Regions from separate parts of the Streptomyces sp. NPDC002817 genome, predicted to be linked through region 4. Evidence: riboswitches for the same ligand, from Rfam matches in the RefSeq annotation. Region 4 holds a riboswitch; each other region holds the start of a gene.
What was found. A riboswitch is a leader RNA that binds a small molecule or an ion and turns the genes downstream of it on or off. The one in region 4 is predicted to bind cyclic di-AMP.

Region 1 (5,483 bases), on a different contig from region 4:
CCGACGCCTCCGTCAGCCGCGTGACCTCGTCCTCCGTCAGCCGGACCTCCGCCACCTTCACCAGCGCCGGAAGCTGCTCCGCCGTCCGTGCGGACGCGATGGGTGCCGCCACGGTCGGCTGGGACGCCAGCCACGCCAGGGCCACGGTCGCCACCGGCACCCGGTGGGCCTCGGCGATGTCGTCGAGGGCGGCGAGGACCTTGCGGCCGCGCTCCGTCTCCAGGTGCTTGCCGGCGCCGGCGGCGGCGCGGGCGCCCTCCACCACCTCACCGTCGCGGTACTTGCCGGTGAGGAACCCGGAGGCCAGCGCGAAGTACGGGACGGCGGCCAGTCCGGTCCGTTCGGCCAGGTCCTGGAGCTCGCCCTCGTACGTCTCGCGCGAGACCAGGTTGTAGTGCGGCTGGAGCGCCACGTACCGGGCCAGTCCCTCGCGCTCGGAGAAGGCGAGGGACGCCTCCAGGCGCTCGGCGGAGATGTTGGACGCGGCGATGTGCCGCACCTTGCCCGCCTTCACCAGCTCGTCGAGCGCGCCGATGATCTCCTCGACCGGCACTTCCACCTTGTCGAAGTGGGTGTAGTAGAGGTCTATGTGGTCGGTGCCGAGGCGGCGCAGGGAGGCGTCCGCGGCCGCCTTGATGTTCGCGGCCGTCAGGCCCGGGAAGTCGGGGTGCTGGCTGACCTTCGTGGCGATCACGATGTCGTCGCGGTTGCCGCGCGCCTTGACCCACTTGCCGATGATGGTCTCGGACTCACCGCCGACGTTGCCGTCGATCCACGCGGAGTACGAGTCCGCCGTGTCGACGAAGTTGCCGCCCGCGGCCGCGTAGGCGTCGAGTACGGCGAAGGACTGCGTCTCGTCGGCGGTCCAGCCGAAGACGTTGCCGCCGAGGGAGAGCGGGAAGACCTCGAGGTCGGACGTGCCCAGCTTGCGAAGAGAAGTCATGTACGAGGTCAACGCCGATGCGGAGACCGCTCTTCCGGAACAGCCGCAAAGTTCCCGTAAACAAGCGGAGGCAGGCGTTCCAGAACTGGTGACACAAAAACCGGCGGCCCTGACGTCGGGGGGTGTGCGTCAGGGCCGCCGGTGGATCAAGAACCCTCAGGGGGTGAGCCCCTTGCTCCGCAGCCACGCCATCGGGTCGATCCCGGTGGACGCACCGCCCGAGTGGACCTCGAGGTGCAGATGCGCGCCCGTGACGTTGCCGGTCGCACCCACGCGCCCGATCACATCACCGGTGTTGACCTTCTGGCCGACGCTGACGCTGATCGACGACTGGTGGGCGAACCACAGCTCGGTGCCGTCGTCGAGGGTCAGGACGGTCTTGTAGCCGTACGAACCGTCCCAGCCGGCCTGCGTGATGGTGCCGCTGTGGATCGCCTTGATGAGCGTGCCCGTGGGAGCGGCGAAGTCGAGGCCCGTGTGGTACCCGGAGGACCACAGGGAGCCGGCCTGACCGAAGGTCGAGGTGATCGTGTACGAGGAGGTCGGCAGCGTGTACTGCTTCGCCAGCTCGGCGAGACGCTTTGCCTCGGCGGCCTTCTCGGCGTCCGCCTCCGCCTTCTTCTTCGCCTCGGCGGCGTCGTCCGCGGCCTTCTTCAGCGCGGCGGCCTCGGCCTTGGCGGCCTCGTCGGCGGCGGCGGTCTGGGTGGCGAGCTGCGTCTTGTTGTCGACCTGCGTCTGCTGGCTCTCGGCCTGCGCCATGATCCGGTTGCGCAGCGTCTCGCCGGCGTCGGAGACGGTGGTCTCGGCCTTGTCCGCGACGGCCGTGGTGGTGGCGGCCGTGGGGGCCGCGGCGAGGTCGCTGAGCGCGGTGGCCGAACCCTGCGGCGCCTCCTCCTCGCCCGACACGAACGGAAGGTCGGGCATCGAGATGGAGACCGGCGGCTTGCCGGTGTTGGCGCTGGCCATGCCGGCCCCGCCGACGGCGGCTATGACACCGACGCCCAGGACGGTGGAGCTGCGGGCGAATCCCCCGCTGCGCTGCTTGGCGACCCGGTGCTTGCCGCGTGCCGGTCGGATGGACTCCTCGGTGGGATTCCACTCCTCGCGCGGGCCCTCGTCGTGGTGGTAGCTGCCGTAGCCGAAGACATCGGTGGTGCTGCGCTGGCTCGGCACGTACGGGGCCTCGGGGGCAGGCCGGTTTGACGCCACGTGGGCGTGCTCCTTTCCTTCCTTCTCGCCTACCGGGTTAGCTGACGGGTTCGGAGCAGGAAGGTCTCCTACGCGCGTATACCGGCCGTGAGTTCACGGCGGCATTCGCGCGATTCACCCCAGGGTGGTGGTTCCCCGGCTCCCTTGCGGGATTAAGCGCGTGAGCACGGAGCCGTCTCTTGTGACGGCTGGGACGACCGCGCTGCGTTATCGAACGTTAATAGACCCGGACCATGGATTCCAAGCTGTTCCGCTTGATCATTAACCTTTTTCCGCTGGACGTACGGGTCCATGAGCGGTGAAAAACGGGCGAGTTGACCGCGCTCCAGTAAACTCACAGGTATTGACTGTATGTCAGTTGTTATGCGGAGGGCGCTCGCCCGATCACCCCACGTGATAAAGCCCCCCTGAGGTCACGGCCGTCGTACGGCGAGCAGCGCCATGTCGTCCGTCATGCCGCCCCCCGTGTGCCGGCGCACCTCCATGGCGAGCGCGGACAGCAGCGCCCCGGGGACTCGGAAGGCGCGTCCCGCGAGCCGCGCCGCCGGATCGTAGAACTCCCCGTACCGGTCCCGCGCCTCGGACAGCCCGTCGGTGTACAGCAACAGCGTGGCCCCGCCCGGGAAGGCCGCCTCCTCCGCGCGGTCGGGCCAGCTCCCCAGCTCGCCCATGCCCAGCGGCAACGCGGGCTCGGCGGCGGGCAGCGCCCGCACGGTGCCGTCGGGGCACAGCAGCAACGGCGGCGGATGGCCGCGGTTGAGGACCCGTACGACCCCGTCGCCGTGCGGCAGTTCGGCAAGAACGACGGTGGTGAACCCCTCGATGGCGTCGTGCCCCTCGCGCCGCCTGCCCTCGCGCGCCAGCGCCCGCTCCAGCCGCCGCGCGACCGCCTCCAGCGTCGGCTCCTGCTCGGCGGCCTCCCGGAACGCCCCGATGACGACGGCGACCGCGGCCACCGCCCCCATGCCCTTCCCGCGCACGTCCCCCACCACCAGCCGCACCCCGTACGGACTGTCCTGCACCGCGTACAGGTCCCCGCCGATGAAGGCGTCCTTCTGCGCCGCCTCGTACCGCACCGCGATGTCGAACCCGCCGATCCGGTCGTCGGGCTCGGGCAGCACCGCCCGCTGGGCGGCCTCGGCGATCTGGCGCTGGGAGGCGAGCCGCTGGTCGCCGCGGAGCACGACCCGGTTGAGGACGGCGGCCAGCACGGCGACCACCGCCACGGTGAGCGCCTCGGTGAGGGTGTCGGCGTCCAGCCGGAAGCCGAACCGCATATGGACGGCGAAGGCGGCGATCAGGGCCACCGCCCCGGTGACGACGATGCCGAGCAGCGGATAGAGGGGCGCGGCGACCAGGGGGGCGGCGGTGAAGAAGGGGATCGCGGTGAAGTCCCGAGGGGTCAGGACGTCGTAGAGGACGCCACCGACGATCAGCAGGGCGGGCAACGCCCGCAAGAGGGCGGAGATACGCCGCCCCGCCACCGCCTCCTGATCCACATGCCCAGGTTTCCCGGACCGGCACCGGGCGGCGAGCCGTGTGGCCCGACCGGGGGAAACACTCAGGGCCGGAGTCCAGTGACTGGACTCCGGCCCTGAGCCGTGAGTAGCGGGGACAGGATTTGAACCTGCGACCTCTGGGTTATGAGCCCAGCGAGCTACCGAGCTGCTCCACCCCGCGTCGGTGAAACCAGCATACGTCATCCGCGGGACGCTCAGCACCACGGTTTGTTCTCGGCGCCGCTGACCTGCGTTTTCAGCCGGCGGAGTTGCCCGCGTGGGTCAGGGTCTCCCAGGACACGAAGAGATTGTCGGTACCGGCGGGCCGGGTCTCCTCGGCGAGCTTGTGGGCGGCCGGGACGGAGACGTCGAGGCGGTTCTCCAGGTGGTTGAGGGCGACCTCCAGGTCCGGTCCCATGTTCCGGTCCACCTTCCCGCCGCACAGCCACGCGGGCGCGGGCTCGCCGGCCTGGTACCGGGCGTGGAAGGCGAGCGCCGACTTCAGCCGGTCCTTGACCTCGCCGTACAGGTCGACACCCTGGTGCCAGGCGGTCTCGGCGATGTGAGCGGTGGCGGCGATGGAGTAGCCGACGTGCTTGAAGTTGCGGCAGGTCTCCTGGGAGACGCCGTCCTGGTACGTCTTCTGCCCGAACCAGTACGTCGTCAGTTTCGTCGGCGTGTTCACCCCCGACCCGGCCGGGGTGAGCGGCACCCGCCCGTCCTTCTCCAGGTAGAAGTAGGCGGGGACGCGCTCCCGGAAGCGCTGGAGCGCATGGTCGAAGGCCTTGTGGTCGTCGAGGAAGACGGCCATGCCGATGGCCGCGTCGGTCATGACGAGGTCCCAGTTGCCGTTGTAGTCGGGGACCTTGCGGGTGACGGCGGGCAGATACGCGCTCCGCAGCATGTCCTGGAACCGCGCGACCCGGTCCTGCGGCCACCCCGCGCCCGCACTGTGCCGCACGATCTCCGCGGCCCGCGCCCAGGTCGCCCCGGCCCACCCGGTCTGGAGCCCCGCGTCCTCCTCGGTGTGCTTCCGCATCCTCGCCGACCAGGCGTCCATGATCTCCCGCGCCTTGACGGCATGCTGCTGCTTGCCGGTGACACGGAAGAGGAGCGCCTGTGTATAGGCGGCGATCGCGTCCTCACGCTCCTCGACGCACCCGTGCGCGGGCCGGTCGGCGTGCTCCCCACCGGGACAGTCCACGCTCGCGTACGGCTCGGCCCGGTACTTGTACGCCCCGTACTTGCTGTCCCTCATGTCGAGGTAGGCCTTCAGCCACGGCTGCTTCCCCGCGGTGACCTTCTCCCGTACGGCATTCAGCTGGGCGTCGCTCACCAGCACACCGGGGTGGGTGAACGCCGCGTCGGGGGGCAGTGCACGGGCCATGGTGCGGGTACCGGAGTCGGTGGTCCCACAGGCGGTGGCGAGAAGGGGGGCGAGCAGAAGCGCGACGGCGGCACGGAATCGGGCTGACCTCATGGTGGCAGCGTCGCCCTCCGGGGAGCGGCGCGCAGGAAATGTTGGGCTGATCGGTCCGTCACCCGGCGTCCGAGCGGGCCTCGTCCTCCGTCGCCGGACGGCTCGGTGATGCTCACCCCGGCAGATGAAGGTTCGGCCTCTTGGCCTGCTCCTCGAACTCCGGCAGCACCACGACGGACACCCCGGCCGCCGCCAGGAGCCCACTCCCGTCGGCTCCTTCCACGAACGTGTCGGGCTCCCGCCAGGCCGTCACCACCCGCCGCACCCCCGCCTCCAGAATCAGCCGGGCACAGGGCGCGGGGCGCGAGGCCCGCCGGGCGCACGGCTCCAGACTGCTGTAGACCGTCGCCGA
Region 2 (5,483 bases), on a different contig from region 4:
TACGACATCGCCGGCGGCCGCCACCGGCTGCACCGCTCCCATGACCAGCCCCGCGGCCACCGCCGCGATCAAGCAGCTACGTCTCATGACGGGATCTCCTCGGTGGCGCGCAGGACGGCCGGTGTCTTGACGGTGACCGGGTTCCGGCCGTTGGACGGGAAGTAGCTGTCACCGCCGGTGCAGAACGCGTTCCACGCGCACCTTCCGCTCGGGGCCGCCGGGCTGCCCGCCGCGAGCCGGTACGCGGAGGCCTTCGGGGCGCCCGGCGCGATCGCGTGCGCGGTCCACTTCACCGAGCCGTCGGGCCAGTGGCCGGTGACCCGGCTCCGGACGGGGACGTCGTCGCCGGCGGCGGCGGTCGTCAGCCCGAACCTCTGCTGCGGCCGGTACGCCCCGCGGGCCCACGGCACGCCCCAGGTGGTACCGGCGTGGGCGTCGGGCGTCGCGCCCTCCGGCCAGTGGAGTTCGGCGTCGTCCGCGTCGGCCGCGGCTGCGGCGCCCTTGATGACGGTGCGTCGGTCGACGCCGGGCACGGGGACCTCCGGATGATGCGGATAGAAAGCGCTTGCATCGCTACGGAGATCACTGTGTCCCCACCTTCCCCTCGCTGTCGACGCTTTGGACAGCCGTGCCACAAGAACGCAATAAAGTGATCATGAAACCGCAAGAGCGAACACCGAAGGCCGGACCCGGGGATCGGGATCCGGCCTTCGGTGGCACAAGGGGAGGGCGTCAGCTGACGGAGACGCCCTTCGCACGGAGGTAGGCGAGCGGGTCCACGTCCGAGCCGTAGTCCGGGGTGGTGCGGATCTCGAAGTGGAGGTGCGGGCCGGTCACGTTGCCGGTCGCGCCGGAGAGACCGACCTGCTGGCCCTCGGTGACGGTCTGGCCGGACGAGACCGAGAGCGAGGAGAGGTGGGCGTACTGGGCGTAGTAGCCGTCGGCGAGCTTGATGACGACCTGGTTGCCGTACGCGCCGCCCCACCCGGCGGAGACGACCGTGCCCGCACCCACGGCCTTGAGCGAGGTACCGGTCGGGACGACGAAGTCGACGCCCGTGTGATAGCCGCTGGACCACATGCTGCCGGACATCCGGTACGGGGTACCGACGGTGGCGCCGGCCACGGGGAGGGTGAAGCCGCTGGAGCTGCTGGTGCCGGCCGTCTCGCTGCTCTGCGTCGCGGTCGTCGAGTTCGACGAGGAGGACTCGGAGGAAGAGGACTTCTGCGTCTCCGCCGACTTCTGCGTCCCCGCGGACTTCTCCGTGCTCGCCGCGGCCTTCTTGCCGATGGTGAGCTTCAGACCGGGGTGGATCAGCGCCGGGTCGGAACCGACGGCCTCGCGGTTGTCCGAGTAGAGCTTCTGCCAGCCACCGCTGACGTTCTGCTCGTCGGCGATCTTCGAGAGGTAGTCACCGGACCGCACCGAATAGGTGCGCACGGTCGCGGTGTTCGCGGCGCTCTTCTTCTCCGCGGTCTTCTTCTCGGCGGCCGTCTTCTCGGCGACCGGAAGGGACTGGACGGCCTTTTCCGAAACGGACTGCGGGGTGGCCGCGTGGGCGCCTGCGGCACCCATCAGCGGGAGGGCGAGTGCGGCCCCACCGGTGCCGGCGACGGCGATCGAGCGAGTGAGGCGCTGGGCCTTCGGACGGCGGTGCTTACCCTTCGCGGGCATGGCGAATTCCTCTCCGGCGCCTGCGAGGTGAGCTGTCGGGTTCGGGCTGGAGATGCCCGGCCGCACCGAAGTGCGACTTAACCCCTAGCCGTTCCGGAGACCGGAACAGGCGGTTGTACCTGTGGGTCCCCCGCTCCTGCCGTTCACGGGTGAGTTGTGCGGTCCCCGGGCGGCGGCAGGATTGGGCGTCCGTCCGGATTGATGGCGAACGTAAGCGAGCAAGACGCAAAGGGACAAGTGAGAGGTTCCACGTGAATGCGTTCCTCTTGATCCGCTGTGAGAATTACCGGTCACCCTGCGTGCATTACGCACGCCTCCCGCCATGCAAAACCCCTGGAAAAGAACGGGAATTACGTGAACATGACGGGCGACGCACGGTCACGGGTATGACGCTCCTCACGTGGCACATTCACAGCTTCCCTTATTCCAGAGCGAGTTGGAATGAAGGATAAGGAAGGCGCCAATTCGGACAGACGGCTCAGATGCGACGCAGCCGGAGAACTGCCGCATCCAGGTCGCCGCGCAATCCGACGCGAAGTCCGTGATGCAGCAATACGGCACCCCTGCGAACTTCGCCCGTTTCGAGGCATTCGTACGACGCTGTCGGGTCGAGCCCGCGCAGCCGCAGCGCCGGCACCGGCTCGCCGTAGCTCTGCGCCTGGAGCCAGGCGAGCACGACGGTCTCGTCCCCGAGAACGTACTGGACGGCACTGAGCCCGCCCCGCGGCGGTCGCAGCCGGTGGAGGTCACCGCGCTGCACCACGGGCCGGATCTCCTTGTAGAGCTCCACCCACTCACGGGCCTCGGCGAGCTCCTCCTCGCTCCACTGCGTGAGGTCGCCGCCGACACCGAGCACTCCGGCCATCGCGCTGACGAACCGGAAGCGCAGCGAGCTGACCCGGCCGTTGAGCATGGCGTTCGGACTGTCGGTCACCCAGGCGGCCATCACGCGCGCGGGGTGGATCTGACCGAAGCCGTGCTGGATGGCGAGCCGGTCGAGCGGGTCGGTGTTGTCGGAGGTCCACACCTGGTCCGTGCGGCCCATGACACCGAGGTCGATACGGCCGCCTCCGCCCGAGCAGGACTCGAACGCGACCCCCGGATGGGCGGCCCGCAGCCGGTCCAACAAGGCGTAGTAGGCGTGCACATGGTCGATCCAGAGCCGCTGCGGGTAGGGCTCGCCCGGCCAGCCCGCGTCGGTGAAACTGCGGTTGAAGTCCCACTTCACATAGTCGATCGGGGCGCTGGTCAGAAGCGCGTCGAGGTGACCCCAGAGGTACTCCTGGACGTCCTCGCGCGCGAGGTTCAGTACGAGCTGATTGCGGAATTCCGTCCGCTTTCGTCCTGCTTGGTGCTGAACCCAGTCCGGGTGCGCCCGGTACAGCTCGCTGTCCGGGTTGACCATCTCGGGCTCGACCCAGATGCCGAACTGCATGCCGAGTGCGTGCACGTAGTCGGCGAGGGGCTTCAGGCCGCCCGGGAAGCGGTCGTGGTTGGGCGTCCAGTCGCCGAGGCCGGCGCGGTCGCTGGTGCGGGTGCCGAACCAGCCGTCGTCGACCACGAACAGCTCGACGCCGATCGCCGCGGCCCGCCGGGCGAGGGTGCCCTGCTGCTCCTCGGAGATGTCGAACTCGGTGGCCTCCCAGGAGTTGAACAGCACGGGCCGGTCCCGGTCGGCGTCCGGGATGACGTACGCCCGCTGGTACGCGTGCCAGGCCCGGCTCGCCCCGCCGAAGCCGCCGTCGCTCCACAGGCCGGCGAAGACGGGCGTCGTGAAGGACTCCCCCGTCGCCAGCCGCAGCAGGCCCGACTCGTCGTGTCCGACCCCGCCGGTGATCTGCACGCGCGCGTCGGAGAGTTGGGCCACGGCGATGCGCCAGGAGCCCGACCAGCCGAGGGCGCAGCCGTAGACCTCGCCGCGCTCCTCGGTGGCGTCCGTGTCCAGCGCCACCCACGGCAGGTACTGGTGCCCGGTGTGCCCGCGGCGGCTGCCGATGACCTTCTCGCCGTAGGTGAGCGGCGCGCCGGTCAGCCGGGACTCGGCGGCCCAGCGGCCGTGCAGATGGGACAGCTGCCAGTCCTCGCGGTCGGGCAGGGTCCAGGTGGCGGAGTCGGCGCGCAGGAGCTCCACGGTCCCGGGCCCCTGGTTGTCCAGGGTCACCCAGCGCTCCACCACATCGCCGCGCATCCGGTAGTGCAGCGTGATCGCCAGCCCGCCGTCGCGGAACCGGAGCCGCAGTTCGTCGCCCTCCGTGTCGCCGGAGGTCTCGTGGGACTCGAAGGTCCACTCGGTGCCGCGCCGCTCGTCGGTCCGTACGGACAGCGCGGGCCGCACGAAGCGGGGGCCGCCCTCGACGGGGTACTCCTCGCGACCGTCGAGCGGGGACTCGAAGCCGCGTTCGGCGGGCAGCGGACGGGCGGCGAGTTCCTCGGCGTCGGCGAGCTCGATTCTCGAGCCCCAGTGGAGGTGCAACAGGACGTCGTCCCCGGTGAGGTGGACGGCATAACTGCTGGCAGGCCCGGAGAGAAGCCAGGTACGGCCGGTTTCGGAGATCTCCAGCATCAAATCCTCACAGATACAAACAGGTGCGCTCAAGTGCCAACATCATCAACGGCCGCGAGCCCAGGGTGCAACGCCTGTGGACAACTGATTGCCCCAGGAACCGATGTCGTATCGTCGAGGAGGTGCCCGCTGACGAGCCGTGGCGGCGGGACCGGCTGGGAGGAGCCCCCGTGACGCAGCAGATCCCGTCGACCGAGCCCGAGCTGACCGGAGTCCGCAACTTCCGGGACGTCGGCGGTCTGCCGACGGCGGACGGACGGCGGGTGCGGTACGGAGTGCTGTTCCGCAGCGGTCACCTGGCGCACGCGACCGACGAGGACGCCGCGTTCCTCTCCTCCCTGGGGCTGCACACGGTCTTCGACTTCCGCAACGCCTCGGACCAGAAGCTGGAGGGCCCCGACGTCGAGCTGCCGGGCGTGCGCAATGTGAACCTCCCGCTGAGCGACCCGGCGGACGGCTCGGAGTTCTGGAAGATGGTCCGGGACGGCGAGATCGAGCAGCTGCGCGAGATCCTCGGCGACGACAAGGCGGCGAACCGGATGATCGCCTCGTACCGCAAGATCGTGAAGGAGCGCACCGACGAGCACTCCCACGTCCTGCACTCCCTCGCCGAGGAGAGCGTCCCCGCGCTGATGCACTGCGCGGCGGGCAAGGACCGTGCGGGCCTGTCCATCGCCGTGACGCTGCTCGCCCTCGGCGTGGAGCGGGACGCGATCGTCGCGGACTACCTGGAGTCGAACGCCAAGCACCGCCGCTACAAGGTGCACCGCAGCAGCAAGTCCACCGCCGCCTACTCCCCCGAGGTGATGGAGCTGCTCGGCCCCCTCTTCGACGCACGCGCGGAGTATCTCCAGGCCGCGTTCGAGACGATCGAGGAGACCTGGGGCAGCGTCGACACCTACCTGGAGCAGGGCCTCGGCCTGACCCCGCAGCTCCGGGACCGGCTGCGCGAGCGGCTCCTCGACTGAGGGCCGCCGGGTCTACTGCTTGGCCCCGAGCTCGAACAGCAGGTAGATGAAGGCCGCGAAGAGGTGCCCCACCGCGATGTAGATGATCAGCCGCACCCAGATGCCGCGCGGGAACCTCTCCTCCATGTCCTTCATGACGTCTCTCCAGGGGTGGGGCCCAGGCACAACGTGGCCGTGGGGCTCTGCAGCAGGGTGTGGACGAAGAGCAGCTCGACCCCGTCGGGGTCCTGGGCCGCGATGCGGTGCGGGGTCAGCGAGTCGAAGTGCGCGCTGTCGCC
Region 3 (5,483 bases), on a different contig from region 4:
GACAGCAACGGAGCACCGCCTGGCCAACGGGCTGCGCGTGGTGCTCTCCGAGGACCACCTGACCCCGGTCGCGGCGGTGTGCCTCTGGTACGACGTCGGCTCGCGTCACGAGGTCAAGGGCCGTACCGGCCTGGCTCACCTCTTCGAGCACCTGATGTTCCAGGGCTCCGGACAGGTCAAGGGCAACGGCCACTTCGAGCTCGTCCAGGGCGCGGGCGGCTCGCTCAACGGCACCACGAGCTTCGAGCGCACCAACTACTTCGAGACCATGCCCACCCACCAGCTGGAGCTCGCCCTCTGGCTGGAGGCCGACCGCATGGGCTCGCTGCTCGCCGCCCTCGACGACGAGTCGATGGAGAACCAGCGGGACGTCGTCAAGAACGAGCGTCGTCAGCGCTACGACAACGTCCCCTACGGCACGGCGTTCGAGAAGCTGACCGCCCTCGCCTATCCCGAGGGGCACCCGTACCACCACACGCCGATCGGTTCGATGGCCGACCTGGACGCGGCCACGCTGGAGGACGCGCGCGCGTTCTTCCGGACGTACTACGCGCCGGGCAACGCGGTGCTGTCCGTCGTCGGCGACATCGACCCCGAGCAGACGCTCGCCTGGATCGAGAAGTACTTCGGCTCGATCGCGTCCCACGACGGCAAGCCCGCCCCGCGCGACGGCTCGCTGCCCGAGGTCATCGGCGAGCAGCTGCGCGAGGTCGTCGAGGAAGAGGTCCCCGCGCGCGCGTTGATGGCGGCCTACCGCCTGCCGCACGACGGCACGCGCGACGCCGACGCGGCAGACCTGGCGCTCACCGTCCTCGGCGGCGGCGAGTCCTCCCGCATCTACAACCGGCTGGTACGCCGCGACCGTACGGCCGTCGCCGCCGGCTTCGGCCTGCTGCGGCTCGCCGGGGCGCCCTCCCTGGGGTGGCTGGACGTGAAGACGTCCGGTGACGTCGAGGTGCCGGTCATCGAGGCGGCGATCGACGAGGAGCTCGCCCGGTTCGCCGCGGAGGGTCCCACGGCCGAGGAAATGGAGCGCGCCCAGGCCCAGTTGGAGCGCGAGTGGCTGGACCGGCTCGGCACCGTCGCGGGCCGCGCCGACGAACTGTGCCGCTACGCCGTCCTGTTCGGCGACCCGCAGCTCGCCCTCACCGCCGTCAACCGTGTGCTCGAGGTGAGCGCCCAGGAGGTCCAGGAGGTCGCCAAGGCCCGCCTGCGCCCCGACAACCGCGCGGTGCTCGTCTACGAGCCCGTCTCCGGAGAGACCGCCGAGGACGCGGATCCCCCGGAGGACCCCGAGGCCGAGGCCACCGTCGAGGCCGGCGACAAGAACGAGGAGGCGGCCAAGTGACCGAGCTCGCCACGATGGAATTCCACCCCCGGCCGCAGGCGGGCGAGGCGCGGCCGTGGGCCTTCCCGGCCCCCGAGCGCGGCACGCTCGACAACGGCCTGACGGTCCTGCGCTGCCACCGCCCCGGCCAGCAGGTCGTCGCCGTCGAGGTCCTCCTCGACGCCCCGCTGGACGCCGAGCCGGCCGGCCTGGACGGCGTCGCCACGATCATGGCGCGGGCCTTCTCGGAGGGCACCGACAAGCACACCGCCGAGGAGTTCGCCGCCGAGCTGGAGCGGGCCGGCGCCACCCTCGACGCCCACGCCGACCACCCCGGCGTACGGCTGAGCCTCGAGGTCCCGGCGTCGCGGCTGCCCAAGGCGCTCGGTCTGCTGGCCGACGCCCTCAGAGCGCCCGCGTTCGCGGACAGCGAGGTCGAGCGCCTCGTCACCAATCGCCTCGACGAGATCCCGCACGAGCTGGCCAACCCCTCGCGCCGGGCCGCCAAGGAGCTCTCCAGGACCCTGTTCCCGGCGGACCTGCGCATGTCCCGCCCACGCCAGGGCACCGAGGGGACCGTCCGGAACATCGACTCCGCGGCCGTACGCGCCTTCTACGAGAAGCACGTCCGCCCGGCCACCGGCACCGTCGTGGTCGTCGGTGACCTCACCGGCATCGACCTCGACGCGCTGCTCGCCGACACCCTCGGCTCGTGGACCGGCTCCCAGGCCGAGCCGCGTCCGGTGCCGCCGATCACCGCCGACGACACGGGCCGTGTCGTCATCGTGGACCGGCCCGGCGCCGTCCAGACGCAGCTGCTGATCGGCCGGATCGGCGCCGACCGGCACGACCGTGTGTGGGCCGCGCAGGTGCTCGGCACGTACTGCCTCGGTGGCACCCTCACCTCCCGCCTGGACCGCGTCCTGCGCGAGGAGAAGGGCTACACCTACGGCGTGCGCTCGTTCGGGCAGGTCCTCAGGTCCGCTCCCGACGGTACGGGCGCCGCGATGCTCGCCATCAGCGGCTCCGTCGACACCCCGAACACCGGTCCGGCCCTGGACGACCTGTGGACGGTCCTGCGCACCCTCGCCGCGGAGGGGCTCACCGACGCAGAGCGGGACGTCGCCGTGCAGAACCTCGTCGGCGTGGCCCCGCTGAAGTACGAGACCGCGGCGGCCGTCGCGAGCACGCTGGCCGACCAGGTCGAGCAGCACCTGCCCGACGACTACCAGGCCACGCTGTACCGCCAGCTCGCCGCGACCGGCACCGTGGAGGCCACCGCGGCGGCCGTCAACGCCTTCCCGGTGGACCGGCTGGTGACGGTCCTGGTCGGCGACGCGTCCGCCATCAAGGAGCCCGTGGAGGCCCTCGGAATCGGTGAAGTGACCGTCGTGTCCGCCGAGTAGCGGCACGCGCGTGAAGGGGCCCTGGTGACTGACGTGTCACCAGGGCCCCTTAATGTCCGAATTAGGGGAGAGGTTGCCTGTCTGCCCTGTGGCATGCGCTACAAAAGCCCTGATCCGTTTGGGGTTTGAAAGTCGCCCCGCTTAGCGTCATCCGGGCTGTTCGTCAGGCAGTGCGCCGCGCCCGCGGCACCGGACAGCCATCGCCGAGTCCCCGTACGGCGCGAGCCAGGGGAGCCGGGGACCCACATTTATGTAGTCCCTGGGGTGAATCGGACGCCCGCGCGTGCAGCGAGGGGGTCCGTAGGAGACCTTCCTGCTCCGAACCCGTCAGCTAACCCGGTAGGCGAGAGGGAAGGAAAGGACCAGCCACTACATGGCGTTCACGCGCGCCACCGGGAAGCACCGCCGTCCCAGCCGGATGAAGCGCACCACCGCCCACGTGGCGGGGGTCGCGGCACTCACCACCACCGGCGTCATCGGCACCCTCGCGGCCCCGGCCCTCGCCGCGGAGCCCGCGGCCGAGCAGACCGGCCTCACCCCGGTCATCACCATCGGCGACTCGGTCGCCGCCCAGATCGACGCCCAGGCCGAGGCCCAACAGCAGGCGGCCGTCGAGGCCGCCGAGCAGAAGGCCCGGCAGAAGGCCGAGGAGGAGGCGCGCGAGAAGGCCGCCGCCAAGGCCGAGAAGGAGCGCGAGGCCAAGGAGCGCGTCGCCCGCGCCGCCGCCGAGCGCAAGCGCCTCAACAGCTACGTCGCCCCGATCTCGGGCTCGTACATCTCCACCGGCTACAAGGCCGGCGGCGCCGTCTGGTCCTCCGGCAGCCACACCGGCGTCGACTTCCACGCCGCCAGCGGCACCTCCGTCCGCTCGGTCGGCTCCGGCACGGTCGTCGAGGCCGGCTGGGGCGGGTCGTACGGCAACAACATCGTGATCAAGATGAACGACGGCACGTACACCCAGTACGGGCACCTGTCGTCCATCGGTGTCTCGGTGGGCCAGACGGTCACTCCGGGCCAGCAGATCGGCCTCTCCGGCGCGACCGGCAACGTCACCGGGGCGCACCTGCACTTCGAGGCGCGCACGACCGCGGAGTACGGCTCGGACATCGACCCCGTCGCCTACCTGCGTTCGCATGGTGTGAACGTCTGACGACGGACCGCGAGATCTTCTGAAACCCCGGCTCTCCGAGCCGGGGTTTTGCCGTTTGTGTCGCCCCGCTGTCCAAAAAATATCCATGGATTCCGGCTCGCCATCGGAAATTCCCGCTCTTTGCAATAGAGTCACTGAACACACGTCAATCATCGACGTTTCACGGGGATTAAGGCGGAGGTCGGTCATGCGTATTCCGGCGCACTCGGTATGCACCGCGATCAGGGACGACATCGTCGCCGGTGTCTACGAGCGCGGCAGCCGCCTCACCGAGGAACTCCTCGCCCGTCGCTACGGGGTCTCCCGTGTCCCCGTCCGGGAGGCGCTGCGCACTCTGGAGGCCGAGGGCTTCGTGGTGACGCGGCGGCACGCGGGCGCGTGCGTGGCCGAACCGACCGAGCAGGAGGCCGCCGACCTGCTGGAGATGCGGATGCTCCTGGAGCCCCTGGGTGCCTCGCGGGCCGCCCAGCGGCGCACCGAGGCACATCTGAAGGTCCTGCGCGGTCTGGTCAGGCTGGGCCAGGAGCGCGCCAGGAGGGGCAACAGCGATGACCTGCGGTCCCTGGGCGGCTGGTTCCACGAGACGCTCGCCCAGGCCTCCGGCAGCCCCGCGCTGACCTCGATGCTGACCCAGCTGCGGCACAAGATCTCCTGGATGTACGCCGTGGACGCCCCGGCCAACCCCGTCGAGTCCTGGGCGGAGCACGGCGCCATCGTCGACGCCGTGGCGCGCGGCGACGGAGAGCGCGCGCGGGCGGTCACGGCGCTGCACACGGAGCGCTCGACAGCCGCGCACCGACTCCGATTCAACGGCGCGGGAGATCGGCCGGAGCGTGTGAGGAACTCGCAACATCCCGTAAACATGCCGAGCCTGCGGCATTAACACGAGAGCCGTATACAAAGAGGCAGTAATTCGTGGGGGATTATTTCTGCTGCCTTTGAGCGGGAAATGCAAAGGGCTCGCCCGATAAATTCGGACGAGCCCTTCTGTGGTGCCGTGAATCAGTCGGCCCCGGTAAATCAGACGGTCTCGGGAAGCTCCTCGAGACCCTCGGAGACCAGCTTCGCCAGTCGGTCGAGGGCGGCGTCCGCGCCCTCGGCGTCGGAGGCGAGGACGATCTCCTCGCCGCCCTGGGCGCCGAGGCCCAGAACCGCCAGCATGGAGGCCGCGTTGACGGGGTTGCCGTCGGCCTTGGCGATCGTCACGGGGATACCGGAGGCCGTGGTGGCCCGGACGAAGATGGAAGCGGGGCGGGCGTGAAGACCCTCGGCCCAGCCGACGTTGACGCGGCGCTCAGCCATGTGATGCTGCCCTTCGGTGTTCAGGGTTGTCTAGACCAGTTTCCCACAACGTGAAGCGTCTCCGGATCGGACCTGTGTCCCGTCCGGGGTGAGTCGTCGGACCGCGGCCTCGGTCCGACTTCCGTCCTTGAGTGATCCTCTTGCGTTCTCCACAGACTGCCTCGCGCCGTTGTCGTACGCGAGCCGTAATCTGGGGCCCATGCAGACCTCGCCGGACCGGCACGAGTACCCCGCGCACTGGGAAGCCGACGTGGTGCTGCGCGACGGCGGCACCGCGCGCATCCGCCCCATCACCGTT
Region 4 (5,483 bases):
CGACTCAAGTGCCCCTGATTAGGCTCCGGCCTCATGGACGTACTCATCCACCTCTTCGTGGGCCTGCACATCATCGGCATCGCCTCGTTGCTCGGCGGATTCCTCACCCAGATGAAGGCCATGGGTCAGGGCACCGCCCGCTTCGTCCCGGCGATGCTGCACGGCGCGCTCACCATGCTGGTCACCGGGGTGATCCTGGTCGGCCTCAACCAGGCGGACGACCAGTCCGTCAACAACGTCAAGATCGGCATCAAGCTGGCCCTGCTGGTGGTGATCCTCGGCCTCGTCTATGTGAAGCGGGACGACGAGAAGGTGGAGAAGGGGCTGTTCGGACTGGTGGGCGCGTTGACCGTCGCGGACATCTTCATCGCGGTGCTGTGGACCTGAGGGACGTGAGGCCGGCGCGCGCCGACGCGACGGCACCCGCGGCGACGGCGAGCCATGCCGCCACCGCGATCCACAGCAGCACCTGACCGGGTGTCCTGAGCCAGGACACGTCGAGGGCGGCGGCGACGGACAGCGTCGCCGCCGATGTCATGCCCATCGGGAACACGGTCGCCCAGCGGCGCACGTCGTAGTGCGGCCGGGGCCTCAGTGCCTCCGCGACGAGCAGTACGACGTACCAGGCCAGGTCGAGCACGAGCAGCGCGAGCGTCACGGCCCGCAGGACGCCGCTGTCGTCGTCGTTCCACAGGTACAGCGGCGCGCTGTCGGCCGCGACGAGCTTCGACCCGGCGAGCGCCGAGATGGCGAGCGCCCCGCCGGCCACCCAGTGGTCCCCGGCGCCCGCGGTCACCTGCCGCAGGTCGAAGCGGGCCAGGGCGATGCCGTAGAGCACGAGGCCGAGCCAGAACAGCACGAGCGCCGCGTGGGCGAGCCACGCCGTCGACACGGCCGAGGCGAGCGTGGCGCCGAGTACCGCGAGACCCTGCGTGGCGACGCAGGCCAGGAACACCGCCCCCGGCATCCGCCGCGTCCAGTGCGTCACGACCAGCGCGATCAGCACCGGCCACAACAGCGCGGCGATCGCGAGCAGCGCCTCGGCGAGCTGCTGCCGGCCGAGGGCCGAGACCCGGGTGCCGAGCACGGCCGTGGCCGCTACGGCGGTGAGCGCGCCCGGTGTCTCGGCCTCCGCCACCCACCTCGCCCGGTCCCACAGCAGCCGTGCGGCGAAGTCGGCGGCCAGCGCGACCCATGCGAAGCCGGCCAGGGCGAGGGCGATCCGCGACAGGGTCTCGTGCCCCGTCAGATGCAGACCGACGGACACGATGCCGGTGGCCATCACGGCAGCCCCGGCGGCGGGCGGCCGCTGGGCCCACCAGGCGCGGAGGGGGGACTGAGGGGAGTGGGAAGAGGCGCCGGACATGGGGCGATGCTAAGGAGCGCGGCCCGGCTCGAGGGCGGGGCGCGCGAGCGGGCGCGGGCAAATACGCGCGGGCGCAGGCACGGGAGGGCGTGCGGCCCGGCGGCCGGTGCCTTGAGTGATGGGCGGACGCGTCCCACGCCGGATCATGTCGGACCCCGCCCGCCTGGGCGTTCACCGCCCGATGCCGGGACAGATCTGCCGGTCGTCTGAGTAGTTCCGCTCATGACAACCGACCGTCCGGGGCGCCAGACTCTCGCCATGTCCCTCAGACGATCAGTCGCCCTCGTCGGCGCCGCCCTCGCGGCGGTCGGTCTCACCGCATGCGGAAGTCAAAAAGGTGGGGAGGCCAATGGAGCCGGCGCCGCGCGGTCGGCCACTCCGACCTACTCCTATCCGCCCCCGCCGAAGTGCGCGCAGTCCACAGCGACGCCCACCGCCCTGCCTTCCTCCCCCTCACCTTCCGCCTCGAACACGGCCGGAGGACAGCAGGACGGACCCGTGGACGCTCCCCCCAACTACGCCGACAACCACGCGTACCGCATGCGGGCGTCCTTGAGCGCGGAGCAGCAGGCCAGTGGGCAGGCGTCGGCCGAGCTGATCCTCGCGGAGCTGGCGAAGGTCCGGAAGGAGGGCGGGTCGGGGGAGTTCGGTGTCTTCGGTGACGAGCGGGTCGAGGCGGCGCTGGAGCGTGTCGGGTGCGGTGAGAAGCACGGGGTCTCCGTCGGGAACGGGTACTACGCCGTCTACACGGGCGTCGTGTGCGTCTCCGGACGGGTGACGAAGGACGAGCTGACCGGAGAGGTGCACGGCGTCTACGCCGAGCCCCAGCCCGGCGAGGGGCCCTGCGTCGAGAACCGGGGAGGTCACTGACGCCAGGGCCCTGCCGCACGTCAGGCCGGCCGTACCACGCTGTGGATCGCCGACTCACCGTCGTAGAAGATGGACTCCTCGCGCACGTACGCCCCCGGCTTCGGCGCGTGGATCATCTTGCCGTTGCCGATGTAGATGCCGACGTGGGTGACATCGTCGTAGAAGAAGACGAGGTCGCCGGGCCTGGCGTTGGCGAGGGTGACCGTGGTGCCCGCGTTCACCTGGTCGTAGGTGGTGCGGGGGAGGGTGATGCCGGCGGCGTTCCAGGCGGCCTGGGTGAGGCCGGAGCAGTCGTAGGAGTCGGGGCCGGTGGCGCCCCAGACGTACGGCTTGCCGACCTGTGAGCGGGCGAAGGCGAGGGCCTTCTCGGCCTTCGTGGCGTACGAGGAGTCCGAGGCCTCCGAGGACGACGACGAGCTGCTCGCCGACTCCTCGGCCGCGGCCGCTTCCTCCGCGGCCTTCTGCTCGGCCGCCTGCTGCTTCGCCAGCTCGGCGGCCTTGCGGGCGGCCTCCTCCTGCTTCTTCTTCTCGATCGCCGCGAGGCGCGCCTTCTCCTCGGCGGTCAGCTGCGACAGCAGCTCGCGCGCGTCGGACAGCTTCCGCTGGACGGTCGCCTTGGCGGTCTTCAGGTCGCTCTGCGAATCGGAGAGCGTCTCGAGGCTGTCGGTGGCCTCCTGGCGCTTCTTCATCGTCGCGGACTGCTCGGTGACGTAGTCGTCGACCGCGTCCTTCTGACGGGACGTCATCCGGCCCATCAGCTGTGTCTGGTCGAAGTAGTCCTGCGGGGAGTCCGCGAGCAGGAAGGTCGCGGTGTCGGGCGCGGAGGCGCCGGTGCGGTACTGGGCCGCGGCGAAGGTGCCGAGCTCCTCGCGGGCCTCGTTGAGCTTCTGGGTGCGCTGGGCGACGTCGTCGAGGAGGGTGTCGACCTCCTTGCGCTGCTTGGAGGTCTTCTCCTTGGCCGAGTTGTACTTCTCGGTCGCCGACTCCGCTTGGCGGTAGAGGTCGTCGACCTTCTTCTCGACTTCCTCGATGCTCGGCTTGTCATCGGTCGACGGCGCGGCGGTGGCCGTCTGGGAGAGCAGGGCCACGGAGGTGAGGGCGGCCGTGGCGAGAGCGGGTGTGCGTATGCCGGCTACGCGCGTACCCGGGGGAGGCGACTTGCGGTGCGACGCCAAGGTCGGCGACTCCTTCCATGCTCCGCCTACCGAGTTAGCTGTCGGGTTCGGGCGGGTGGTTCGGAAGGGTTGCCCTACGGCCGTTCCCGGTACGGGAGTTGGCCGATTCACCCCAAGTTCGGTGGGTCCCCGGTTCCGGGTGCGCGGCGGCGCTCCGGATTCGGCGGAGGCCGCGCGGCCCGGCGACGTTCGCCGGTGGGGGTCGTACGGCCTTCCGGCACGGTAGCCAACGGGTGTGGCCCCTGTGAAGGTTGATGTCCGATAGGCCCGATACATTTTCGTGACCTTAGGTCAGGACGTTGCTCACGATGGTGAATACGGAACGATCTGCACCGGCTTGTGGGCATTTTGGGCGGAGTGGCGACGTCCGCCCGCTTCCGGACGCGCCGGCGGGTGGCTCGGCCGTGGCCGTCGACCCGTACGGCGGGAAGGCGCGCGCCCGCATGGCCGGTCACGGATCGTGACGCATCGATGACGAGGAGCGAGAAGGCTCCTGGTGGCCAGGTCCGGGAGGCGCTCGGACTCTGGAGCGGCCTCCGCGGCGACCGCTGAAAAGAGCCCATGTTCTCAGGGCGGCGGCGGGGTGTCAGTGGGGAGCCCTAGACTCGGAGAGCGATGAGCAGCCTCTTTGACGACAGTTTCCTGGCGGACCTCCAAGCCCCTAAGGGCCGCGAGGAGGAGCCCCCGCCGCCCGAGGACGAGCACGTACCGGAACCCGTTCCGGACGACCTGTTCGGCGGCCGGTTCGACGTGCCGCCTGACCGGGACGCGTACTACCGCGACGGCGCCCCGCGCCCGGTCCTGGACGCGGCCGCGCTCATCGACGGGCTCAACGAGAACCAGCGCGCGGCCGTCGTCCACTCCGACACCCCGCTGCTCATCGTGGCCGGCGCCGGCTCCGGTAAGACGCGGGTGCTCACCCACCGCATCGCCTACCTGCTGGCCGAGCGGAACGTCCACCCGGGCCAGATCCTCGCGATCACCTTCACCAACAAGGCCGCGGGCGAGATGAAGGAGCGCGTCGAGCAGCTCGTCGGCCCGCGCGCGAACGCGATGTGGGTGATGACGTTCCACAGCGCGTGCGTGCGGATCCTGCGGAGGGAATCCAAGAGGCTCGGCTTCACGTCGTCGTTCTCGATCTACGACGCGGCCGACTCCAAGCGTCTGATGGCCCTGGTCTGCCGTGACCTCGACCTCGACCCCAAGCGCTTCCCGCCCAAGTCCTTCAGCGCCAAGATCAGCAACCTCAAGAACGAGCTGATCGACGAGGAGGACTTCGCCGCCCAGGCCACCGACGGCTTCGAGAAGACCCTCGCCCAGGCCTACGCGATGTACCAGTCGCGGTTGCGGGAAGCCAACGCGCTCGACTTCGACGACCTGATCATGACCACGGTCAATCTGCTGCGCGCCTTCCCGGACGTCGCCGAGCACTACCACCGCCGCTTCCGGCATGTCCTCGTCGACGAGTACCAGGACACCAACCACGCCCAGTACGCGCTGGTCCGCGAGCTGGTGGGGACGAACGAGCACCCCGTCGACGTACCCCCGGCCGAGTTCGACCTCCCGCCCGCCGAACTGTGTGTCGTGGGTGACGCCGACCAGTCGATCTACGCCTTCCGCGGCGCGACGATCCGCAACATCCTCCAGTTCGAGGAGGACTACCCGAACGCGACGACGATCCTGCTGGAGCAGAACTACCGCTCCACACAGACGATCCTGTCCGCCGCCAACGCGGTCATCGAGCGCAACGAGTCCCGCCGCCCCAAGAACCTGTGGACCAACGCGGGCGCGGGCGCGCGCATCACCGGCTATGTCGCCGACACCGAGCACGACGAGGCACAGTTCGTCGCCGAGGAGATAGACCGACTGACGGACTCGGGCGACGCGAAGGCCGGCGACGTCGCCGTCTTCTACCGGACCAACGCCCAGTCCCGGGTCTTCGAAGAGATCTTCATCCGCGTCGGCCTGCCCTACAAGGTCGTCGGCGGCGTCCGCTTCTACGAGCGCAAGGAGGTCCGGGACGTCCTGGCCTACCTGCGTGTCCTCGCCAACCCCGAGGACTCGGTGCCGCT

Region 1: it holds a riboswitch for cyclic di-AMP, as region 4 does, so the genes downstream of both, ACWD3I_RS05965 (M23 family metallopeptidase) here and ACWD3I_RS12995 (C40 family peptidase) in region 4, are expected to answer to the same signal.
Region 2: it holds a riboswitch for cyclic di-AMP, as region 4 does, so the genes downstream of both, ACWD3I_RS30240 (M23 family metallopeptidase) here and ACWD3I_RS12995 (C40 family peptidase) in region 4, are expected to answer to the same signal.
Region 3: it holds a riboswitch for cyclic di-AMP, as region 4 does, so the genes downstream of both, ACWD3I_RS27460 (M23 family metallopeptidase) here and ACWD3I_RS12995 (C40 family peptidase) in region 4, are expected to answer to the same signal.

What each region holds. Positions count from the first base shown of each region.
Region 1 is NZ_JBSFUY010000003.1:8,443-13,925, forward strand. It holds gene ACWD3I_RS05960 (aldo/keto reductase) at 1-943, opposite strand, end outside; gene ACWD3I_RS05965 (M23 family metallopeptidase) at 1,100-2,152, opposite strand; cyclic di-AMP (ydaO/yuaA leader) riboswitch at 2,164-2,321, opposite strand; gene ACWD3I_RS05970 (PP2C family protein-serine/threonine phosphatase) at 2,566-3,651, opposite strand; tRNA gene ACWD3I_RS05975 (tRNA-Met) at 3,759-3,832, opposite strand; gene ACWD3I_RS05980 (alginate lyase family protein) at 3,908-5,131, opposite strand; gene ACWD3I_RS05985 (dihydrofolate reductase family protein) at 5,244-5,483, opposite strand, start outside.
Region 2 is NZ_JBSFUY010000019.1:75,661-81,143, forward strand. It holds gene ACWD3I_RS30230 (GDSL-type esterase/lipase family protein) at 1-87, opposite strand, end outside; gene ACWD3I_RS30235 (RIFT barrel domain-containing protein) at 84-533, opposite strand; gene ACWD3I_RS30240 (M23 family metallopeptidase) at 733-1,674, opposite strand; cyclic di-AMP (ydaO/yuaA leader) riboswitch at 1,677-1,836, opposite strand; gene ACWD3I_RS30245 (alpha-galactosidase) at 2,153-4,237, opposite strand; gene ACWD3I_RS30250 (tyrosine-protein phosphatase) at 4,408-5,205, shown strand; gene ACWD3I_RS30255 (DUF6126 family protein) at 5,218-5,340, opposite strand; gene ACWD3I_RS30260 (helix-turn-helix domain-containing protein) at 5,337-5,483, opposite strand, start outside.
Region 3 is NZ_JBSFUY010000016.1:82,431-87,913, reverse strand. It holds gene ACWD3I_RS27470 (M16 family metallopeptidase) at 1-1,348, shown strand, start outside; gene ACWD3I_RS27465 (M16 family metallopeptidase) at 1,345-2,733, shown strand; cyclic di-AMP (ydaO/yuaA leader) riboswitch at 2,925-3,094, shown strand; gene ACWD3I_RS27460 (M23 family metallopeptidase) at 3,107-3,883, shown strand; gene ACWD3I_RS27455 (GntR family transcriptional regulator) at 4,071-4,766, shown strand; gene ACWD3I_RS27450 (HPr family phosphocarrier protein) at 4,904-5,185, opposite strand; gene ACWD3I_RS27445 (bifunctional acetate--CoA ligase family protein/GNAT family N-acetyltransferase) at 5,385-5,483, shown strand, end outside.
Region 4 is NZ_JBSFUY010000005.1:339,937-345,419, reverse strand. It holds gene ACWD3I_RS13010 (hypothetical protein) at 34-387, shown strand; gene ACWD3I_RS13005 (tellurite resistance/C4-dicarboxylate transporter family protein) at 365-1,366, opposite strand; gene ACWD3I_RS13000 (hypothetical protein) at 1,865-2,236, shown strand; gene ACWD3I_RS12995 (C40 family peptidase) at 2,257-3,411, opposite strand; cyclic di-AMP (ydaO/yuaA leader) riboswitch at 3,420-3,587, opposite strand; gene pcrA (DNA helicase PcrA) at 4,027-5,483, shown strand, end outside.